One region of the Sphingopyxis sp. EG6 genome, then DNA from elsewhere that is predicted to be linked to it. Evidence: predicted binding sites of a transcription regulator. Region 1 holds the regulator's gene; each other region holds the start of a gene.
What was found. The regulator LexA, encoded in region 1, represses DNA repair genes until DNA is damaged. The targets are predictions, from matches to a motif close to GTTCCNCNCTTGTTCT.

Region 1 (2,199 bases):
CGGTAGCGATCGGCATGGCGGCGCTGCTCGCCCAGCCGCGTCCCGATCTGTTGGTGACCGGCGATGGCAAGCATATCGCCGCGGCGCTGCCCGATGGCGGCTATGCGCTGCTGCGCGACCGTGCGGGCGATTATGTTCGTGATACGCTGTCCGAGGCGGCGGGGATCGATACGCCGCTGGCGGCGCTGGCCGAGCTCGACCATGTCGAATGCAATCGCGATTTCTGCCGCTGGAGTCACGGTGAGGGCGCAGCGCGGCGCGTCATCCTGGCATCGCGCGGGCGTGATCGGATCGAGGGCGCCGATATGGCCGCCGCCTGCGCCGCCGCTGATGTCGTGATCAGCGACCGCTGGTTACCGCGCGAGTGCGCCGGACGCTGGATGACGATTGATCGCGACAGCCTGGCCGAAACCGGCGGGCTGGCGCTCTATCTGGGCGACCGACCCACCGCGGTCGCCACGCTGCGCGCGGGCGACGGGCATCCGTGGCGCCGCCCGCAACAGCTTAGTGGTAACGACGAAGCAATCCCGACAAGCGCCCTTGCACGATGACGCGCTCGGCGGGGTAGCGCTGCGGTTCGTAGGCGCTGTTCGCGGGATCGAGCCGGATCATCGGGCCTTCGCGGCGGAAAAATTTGAGCGTCGCGTCCTGCCCGTCGACGAGCGCAACGACGATGTCGCCCTCGCGCGCGGTGCTGGCTTTCTGGATCAGTGCGTAGTCGCCGTCGAAAATCCCGGCCTCGACCATCGAGTCGCCCGACACTTCGAGCGCATAATGTTCGCCCGCGCCGAGCAGCGCGGCGGGCACGGCGAGATTGTTGTAATCCTCGAATGCTTCGATCGGGACGCCCGCGGCGATCTTGCCGTGCAGCGGCACCTCGACGATGTCGTTCGCGGCGATCGGGCGCATCGCGGGAGCGGGCTTGCGCAGCGGGACGACATTGTCGCGATCATTGCCCACGGCGGGCTTGCTGCCTTCGGGGAGTTTGATCACCTCGAGCGCGCGGGCGCGGTTGGGCAGGCGGCGGAGGAAGCCCCTTTCTTCCAAGGCACTTATCAGGCGATGTATACCCGATTTCGACTTCAGTCCGAGCGCTTCCTTCATCTCCTCGAACGACGGCGAAATGCCGCCCGCATCAAGCTTTTGCTGAATGAAGTGAAGCAGTTCATGCTGCTTGGCGGTCAACATCGATCATCCTCCGTCGGGACCAGAACCGGACATAATGAGAACGATAGTGGAACAGAGCGGAACTTGTCAAGCGATGACGATATAATCCGCCATGGCGCCCGCCTCGCGCGGCGGGGCCGCGATCTCGCGGATCAGCAGCGCGTTGGCGGCGGCGAGCGGCGACGTCCTGCCGCTGTCCTGGCCGATCAGCGGGGTGAGACGGCCCCTCTCGAGTCGCGCACGCAGATAGTCGCGGCGCGCGCCGCCGCCGTCCAACGCGATTGCGAGCGGCGCTTGGTGGATCGCAGGCAAGGGATCGCGCGCGCCGGCGAGATGGCGGACGAGGGGAAGAAGGAACAAAGTCGCGGTGACGAACGCCGACGACGGGTTGCCGGGCAGGCCGAGCAGCAGGGCGTCGCCGATCGTTCCGGCGATCAACGGCTTGCCGGGGCGCATCGCGATCTTCCAGAAATCGATGGTCCCGCCCGCGTCCGCCAGCGCGCCGCGGACATGATCATGATCGCCGACCGACGCGCCGCCGACGGTGACGATGACGTCGTGACGTCGCGCCAACTCTTTCAAAAGCTTGGCAAGTATCGCGCGGTCGTCGCGGACGTGATGCGGCAGGCTGACGATAGCGGGTTCGCCTGCGAGCATCGCGGCGAGCATCGGGCTGTTGCTGTCGGGGATCTGGCCCGGGGCGAGCGGTCGCCCCGCTTGGACGAGTTCGTCTCCCGTGGTCAGGATCGCAACGCGCGGGCGGCGCCCGACCGCGAGCTGGCCCGCACCGCTCATCGCCGCGGCGGCAATCGCGCCGGGGGTGAGGCGGGTTCCGGCGGGGAGCAGGCAATCGCCCGCGGCAAAATCGCTGGCCCGCGCGCGGATATGGCGGCCGGGGGCGCCGGGGCCGTTTCCGGTCAGCGTCAGCACGGCGCCATTCGCCGATACGTCCTCCTGCACGACCACCGTATCGGCGCCGTCGGGAACCATCGCGCCGGTAAAGATCCGCATCGCTTCGCCTGCGTTCACCCC
Region 2 (2,199 bases), 950 kb from region 1:
TCCAGCCGTTCGCGCAATTCGGGATTCTCGGTCAGGAAATTCTTCGCATTCTCGCGGCCCTGGCCGATGCGGATCGAATCATAGCTGAACCAGGCACCCGATTTTTCGACCAGCCCGGCCTTGACGCCGATGTCGAGGATCTCACCGATCTTGGAAATGCCCTGCCCGTACATGATGTCGAATTCGACCTGCTTGAACGGCGGCGCGACCTTGTTCTTCACGACCTTGACCTTGGTCGTGTTGCCGACGATTTCGTCGCCATTCTTGATCTGGCCGGTGCGGCGGATGTCGAGGCGGACCGAGGCATAGAATTTGAGCGCATTGCCGCCGGTCGTCGTTTCGGGGTTGCCGTACATCACGCCGATTTTCATGCGCAGCTGGTTGATGAAGATCACCATGCAGCGCGAGCGGCTGATCGAACCGGTGAGCTTACGCAGCGACTGCGACATCAAGCGCGCTTGCAGGCCGACATGGCTGTCGCCCATCTCGCCCTCGATTTCGGCGCGCGGCACGAGCGCGGCGACCGAGTCGACGACGAGTACATCGATCGCGTTCGAGCGCACCAGCGTGTCGACGATTTCGAGCGCCTGTTCGCCGGTGTCGGGCTGCGACACGATCAATTCGTCGATGTTGACGCCAAGCTTGCGCGCATAGACGGGGTCGAGCGCATGTTCGGCATCGACGAAGGCGACAGTGCCGCCGGTCTTTTGCGCTTCCGCCAGCGTGTGCAGCGCCAGCGTCGTTTTGCCCGAGCTTTCGGGGCCGTAGATTTCGATGACGCGACCGCGCGGCAGGCCGCCGACGCCGAGCGCGATGTCGAGGCCGAGCGACCCGGTCGAGATCGCCTCGACCTGCATCGCCTCCTTCGATCCCAATTTCATCACCGAGCCCTTACCAAAGGCGCGGTCGATCTGCGCGAGCGCGGCGTCCAGCGCCTTTTGCCTGTCCGTGTTGTTCACTGATTTCCCCGATTCGACGAGTGACAATTGACCGGCCATGTGCCGTCCTTTCCTGCTCTAAAGCGAAGGCTGAACCACCGCAACGCCGGAACCATGTACGTCATTTGTTCTCAAAGAACAAGAGGGGAACAAATTTTTTTGCCACGCCGCCCCCGTGCAGGCGGGGGCCGCCGTCGGTTTGTGCAGCGATGCAAGAAAAAGGACGATTGCGGCCCCCGCCTGCGCGGGGGCGACGTGGCGGCTAGCCCCCAAACTCGGCCAACGCCGCTTCGATATCGCTGATCCGGAACGGCTTGCCGACCAGGCGGCGATGCGCGTGGGCGGGCGGCAATATGTCGCCGCCGCCCGAGGTGAAGGCAAAGGGGATGCCGCGATCGGCCAGCGCGTCGGCGACCGGCCACCCCTTGTCGTCGCCGAGGTTGATATCGACCAGCGCGCCGTCCAGCGGCTCGGCAGCGATGATTGCCAACGCCTCGTCCTTGCTCGATGCCTGCGCCGGTTCGGGAAGCCCGAGCGCGTCGAACATGTCGGCGAGCATCATCCCGATCAGCACATCGTCCTCGACCAGCAGAATGCGCGGATTATCAGCCATTTTTCATCCTGTGCGCGGCGTCATCCAGCGCCGCCGAAGTCGCCTCGGCGAGCTGCGCGACCGAAAAGGGTTTGGGCAGGAAAGCGACATCGTCGATGTTGATCGACTGACGCAGCTGTTCCTCGGCATAGCCCGACATGAACAGCACGGGCAGGTCGGGGCGCTTGGCGCGCAGCGCGCGGACCATCGCGGGGCCATCCATCGTCGGCATCACGACATCGCTGATGATCAGGTCGACCTCGGCCATCTGGGCAAAGCGTTCGAGACCTTCCTCACCCTGCGACGCGGTGACGACGGTATAGCCTGCGCGGGTCAATGCGCGTTCGGCCACCGCACGCACCATATCCTCGTCCTCGACGAGCAGGATCGTGCCGCTGCCCCACTGGCTTTTCTTGGGCTTCGGCGGCGGCGCAGCCGCGCTCGGCGTCTCGCTGCCGCTGCGATGGATCGGCAGGTAAATGGTAAAGCTGGTCCCCTGCCCCGGCTTGCTGTCGGCAAAGATGAAGCCCGCCGATTGCTTGATGATGCCATAAACCGTCGACAGTCCGAGCCCCGTTCCCTTGCCGACATCCTTGGTGGTGAAAAAGGGTTCGAAAATCTTGGGGAGCACATCGGGCGCGATGCCAGTGCCGGTGTCGCTGACCTTGA
Region 3 (2,199 bases), 300 kb from region 1:
GGTTTGAAATCGATGCGACGCGCAAGGTCGGCAAGGCGAAGCTGACGCTGCTCAGGCCTGCCTGATCATCTGCCGCCGCACCATCAGCAGCCCCAGCCAGCTCACCGCGCCCGCCAGCGCCAGATAAAGCCCGACCGTTTCGGTCCCGCCGCGTTCGGCGAGCGCCTGCGCGATGATCGGCGCCATCGCCCCGCCCAATATGCCGCCCGCGTTGAACGTCACCGACGCCCCGGTATAGCGGACGTGGACCGGAAACAGCGCGGTCAGCCAGCTGCCGAGCGGACCATAAACCAGTCCCATCACGAACAGCGCGCTGGCCAGCCCCACAAAGATCATCAGCCAGCTTCCCGACGCCAACGCAGGCCCAAAGACGAAGCCGACGAGGATCGTCGCGCCGCAGCCCCAGGTCAGCACACGCTGCGCACTCGACGCGTCGCTCGCGTAGCCTGCAAAGATGATCCCCGCCGCCATGAACAGGATCGCGCCAAGCTGGATCAGCAGGAACTGCTCCTTGGGATAACCGAGCTCTGTCGTCCCGTGCGCCAGCGCGAAACTGGTCGCGAGATAGAAGATCGCGAAGCAGGCGACGACCGCGAACGTGCCCGCGAGCGTAGACAACATATGATGCCGGAGTAATTCGCCGATCGGGACGCCCACCGGCTTGTCCTTCTCCAGCGCTTCCTGAAAATCGGGCGTCTCGCCGATCTTCAGCCGCACCCAGAGGCCAAGCCCGACGAGCAGCGCCGAAAAGAGGAAGGGAATCCGCCAGCCCCAGCTCGTAAATTCGGCATCGCTGAGGCCGAGCCCGAGCAGCAGGAAAAGCCCGTTCGCCGCGATAAATCCGACCGGTGCGCCCAATTGCGGAAACATGCCGAAGCGCGATTTCCAGCCCGGCGGCGCGTTTTCGACCGCCAGCAGCGCTGCCCCGCCCCACTCGCCGCCGAGCCCGAAGCCTTGCCCGAACCGAAGGACGCAAAGCAGAAGCGGCGCGACCCAGCCCACCATCGCGTAGGTCGGCAGGAAGGCGATCAGCAGCGTCGAGGCGCCCATCAGCATCAGCGAGGAGACGAGCGTCGATTTGCGCCCGATCCGGTCGCCATAATGACCGAATACGATCGCGCCGACGGGCCGCGCGAAAAAGGCAAGGCCAAAGCTCATGAAGCTCAGCATCAGCTGCGCCGACGGCGATTCGGACGGAAAGAAGAGCGGCCCGAACACGAGCGCTGCGGCCGTCCCGTAGATATAGAAATCGTAAAACTCGACCGCCGTGCCGACAAGGCTCGCGGTCAGGATGCGCCGATGCTGTCGATAGGGTGCCAGTTCCACGCCTAATGCCCCTTCCCGGATTGATGGCGCCGCCTTGGACGCGACGAGGCGATCGGTGCAAGGTCAAAATGCGCCTGCCCGCGCTGGACAGCCTGCCCTGCGTTCCCTAATCGTTCGCGCGTGAACATGCCCCCCATCTCGACCACCGACCTGACCCGCCCCGACCCGTCGGACCCGCCCTACCTGCAAGGCTTGAACGGGCCGCAGCGGCAGGCCGTGCTGACGACCGAGGGGCCGGTACTGATGCTCGCGGGCGCCGGCACGGGCAAGACCGCGGCGCTCACCGCGCGGCTGGCGCACATCATCGCGACGCGGCGCGCCTGGCCTTCCGAAATCCTCGCGGTGACCTTTACCAACAAGGCGGCGCGCGAGATGCGCGAGCGCATCGGGCGGATGATCGGCGACGCGGTTAAAGGGATGCCCTGGCTCGGCACCTTTCACAGCATCGCGGCAAAGATGCTCCGCCGCCACGCCGAACTGGTGGGTTTGCAGAGCAATTTCACCATCCTCGACACCGACGACCAGCTGCGCGTGCTCAAGCAGCTGATTCAGGCCGAAGGGCTCGACGAAAAGCGCTGGCCCGCGCGCCAGCTCGCGGGGCTGATCGACAAATGGAAGAACCGCGGACTGACCCCCGCCGATCTCGATGCCGCCGACAAGGAGGCTTATGCTGACGGTAAGGGCCAGCATTTCTACGCGCTCTATCAGGCGCGGCTGAAGACGCTCAACGCCTGCGATTTCGGCGACCTGTTGCTCCACATGCTCGTGATCCTGAAGACGCACCGCGATGTGCTCGAACAATATCAGGCACGCTTCAAATATGTGCTCGTCGACGAATATCAGGACACCAATGCCAGCCAGTATCTCTGGCTC
Region 4 (2,199 bases), 110 kb from region 1:
TGCATGATTGATAGCGGTCCGGCTACGCTCGAGCTTGTGCTCCCAGTCGTCGTAACCTGACACACCATTCTGATGCTGCCAGAAGGGGTGGTAGACATATCGATTGTCCAGAAGGAGGCGGATTTCCTGACTGAACCGCTGCCAGACCGCGTCGTAGACGCGGTGACGCCCATCGAACTTCATCAACGTCGAGAAAAAAGTTTGGAAGAGCCCACGCTCACCTTCCGGCGCTGAGCTGTTGGCCGAGGCTTCCACGTCACCGGCGTAGGCCGCGTTGAACCCGATCCAGAGTAGGATGAAGCGAACGTCTTGGTCTTCCTGTTCTGCTTCAGCCCGACGAAGCCAGGAAAGCGCACGATGAACGCGAAGGGTCAACGGCGTTGAAAAACCGTCGCGAAGCGCACGTTGCTTCTCTTTTAGGGCTTCAGGATGGAGAGGATTGCCCGTCGGGTATCGATAAACCATGCGCGCAACTTAGCGCGATGATTTGTTTCGGGATAGTTTATGGAGCGTCTCTATGTGGCTTGTCCGCAATTGATCTGATCCACGCGTCGATTTCCGCCTCTATCCACACCGCGCATTTGGGGCCGAGCGAGCGGGACTTCGGAAAGCGGCCTTCGCTCATTCGCTGATAGATGGCCGAACGACGCAGGCCAACGCGGTCGATGACTTCGGGCAGCCGCAAAAGCCGGGCCGGCGGGGGGACTTGTGGCGACGCCGGGTCTGCGCTTGCGCCGTTATCGGTAAGCTGGGGATGTGCTTTCATGATCGTTCCAGTCGGGTCAATTTCTCGGTCCCCTCCGAGGTGAATTGGATCAGCGTGGCAGCGACATCGAAATGTCGCGGTTGGCAAAATCATCAATGTGCTTGGCAAGCATGCGGGCGACGAGCTGCGAAGTGCCGTTCGCCCACCGGGGTCGCAAATCTTCGACGCGTCGCCCAAGCGTGCGTTCAAGCTGGCCTGGCAAGGCCGTAAAGAAGTCCTCAAGGAACTCCCCCATCTCGCTGCGCATCCATTCGCAGGCGAGATCCTCCTGACCAGCCAGGGCGAGGATCATGCTGGCGCGGGGAAAGGCGCCGCAGACATCGAGAACGCGCGCGGCTTCATCAAGGCCGATCGGCCGATCGCCGCGCATCACACGAAGCAGGGTCTCGCGGTGGATCCCGACTTCTCGAGCGATCTGGTGCTTGGGCTTGTCAGACGACTCGATTGCATGGGCAAGAATGTGCGCGAGGCTGGCGTTGGCTTCGCCTCGGAATGGCGCGGGCTGGTGCATCGACAAAAACTCCAACGATGAGGAACTGAGTCGTAGCCATATCGCGCCTGATCCATGTAGGAAAATGAAAAGAACATTTACGGAACATCTCGTTTCTAGGCGAATCAGACCCTAGGCCCGAGTCGCTGACAATCACCGCCACTCTTGTCGGGATTCGTCGACGCTGATTGCGAGATAAGCCGCTGTTTCCGCGTATTATCGCCGACGCCGGCCAATCGATGCGTCCATATCCGTCCGCCGCTTAAGCCCCAGCGTCAATCCGACTTTCCTACATCGATTTCCTAGATGCATGTGGAACACACAGCGAACGAAAGAACGCTGGGTTCACCCCTCCAGATGGAGCTCCATATGCAGTCTCTCACCCTCTCCCGGCGTTCCGGCGCCATCAATCAGAACCCCTCGAAGTTCGGGCGGGCCATGACCTTTGCAGTACCGCTTGCGGTCGCAGCACTGGCGGCGAGCGCCGCCTACGCGGGCGCCGACACGACCTTCACCCCTGCCCTCACGAAATTCACTGATTTCCTCGAAGGCTCGGGCGGCAAGATCATCACGGTTCTCAGCCTTGCAGGCGGCCTCATTGGTCTCGCCTCGGGCCGGTTCTCGCTCGGACAGGTCGCCGTTCCGGTCGGTGTCGGCATCGGCGTCGGCACGGGTGTTCCGATCGTCACCTCGGTCGTCACCGCGGTCATCTGACGCATCGGACGGGAAGGCGCGTCGCCATGGCAGACCCATATATCATCCCACGTCGGCTCGACGATCCGGAGCTCATCGGCTTCTGGACCATCGACGAGTTCGGCGGGATGCTCATCCCCTTCACCTGGGGGATCCTCAGCCAGCATATCTTTACCGGCATCATCGTTGCCTTCGGCGCCTGGTTCGCGCTGCGAAAGGCAAAAGCAGGACGCGCCAGCTCCTGGGTAGC

Region 2: a site for LexA is predicted at 1,074-1,089, ahead of recA (recombinase RecA). Genes of this name have one in related genera too.
Region 3: a site for LexA is predicted at 1,428-1,443, ahead of SPYCW_RS07845 (ATP-dependent helicase). Genes of this name have one in related genera too.
Region 4: a site for LexA is predicted at 1,348-1,363, ahead of SPYCW_RS09795 (transcriptional regulator). Genes of this name have one in related genera too.

The regions. Positions count from the first base shown of each region.
Region 1 covers NZ_AP017603.1:1,890,013-1,892,211, reverse strand. Annotated here, with positions in the region: gene SPYCW_RS09280 (ComEC/Rec2 family competence protein) at 1-551, shown strand, start outside; gene lexA (transcriptional repressor LexA) at 505-1,188, opposite strand; gene SPYCW_RS09270 (molybdopterin molybdotransferase MoeA) at 1,255-2,199, opposite strand, start outside.
Region 2 covers NZ_AP017603.1:938,415-940,613, reverse strand. Annotated here, with positions in the region: gene recA (recombinase RecA) at 1-998, opposite strand, end outside; gene SPYCW_RS04555 (response regulator) at 1,201-1,551, opposite strand; gene SPYCW_RS04550 (hybrid sensor histidine kinase/response regulator) at 1,544-2,199, opposite strand, start outside.
Region 3 covers NZ_AP017603.1:1,587,607-1,589,805, forward strand. Annotated here, with positions in the region: gene rsmD (16S rRNA (guanine(966)-N(2))-methyltransferase RsmD) at 1-65, shown strand, start outside; gene SPYCW_RS07840 (MFS transporter) at 52-1,320, opposite strand; gene SPYCW_RS07845 (ATP-dependent helicase) at 1,453-2,199, shown strand, end outside.
Region 4 covers NZ_AP017603.1:2,001,814-2,004,012, forward strand. Annotated here, with positions in the region: gene SPYCW_RS09785 (HEPN domain-containing protein) at 1-465, opposite strand, end outside; gene SPYCW_RS09790 (AlpA family transcriptional regulator) at 503-859, opposite strand; gene SPYCW_RS09795 (transcriptional regulator) at 816-1,277, opposite strand; gene SPYCW_RS09800 (TrbC/VirB2 family protein) at 1,626-1,970, shown strand; gene traL (type IV conjugative transfer system protein TraL) at 1,997-2,199, shown strand, end outside.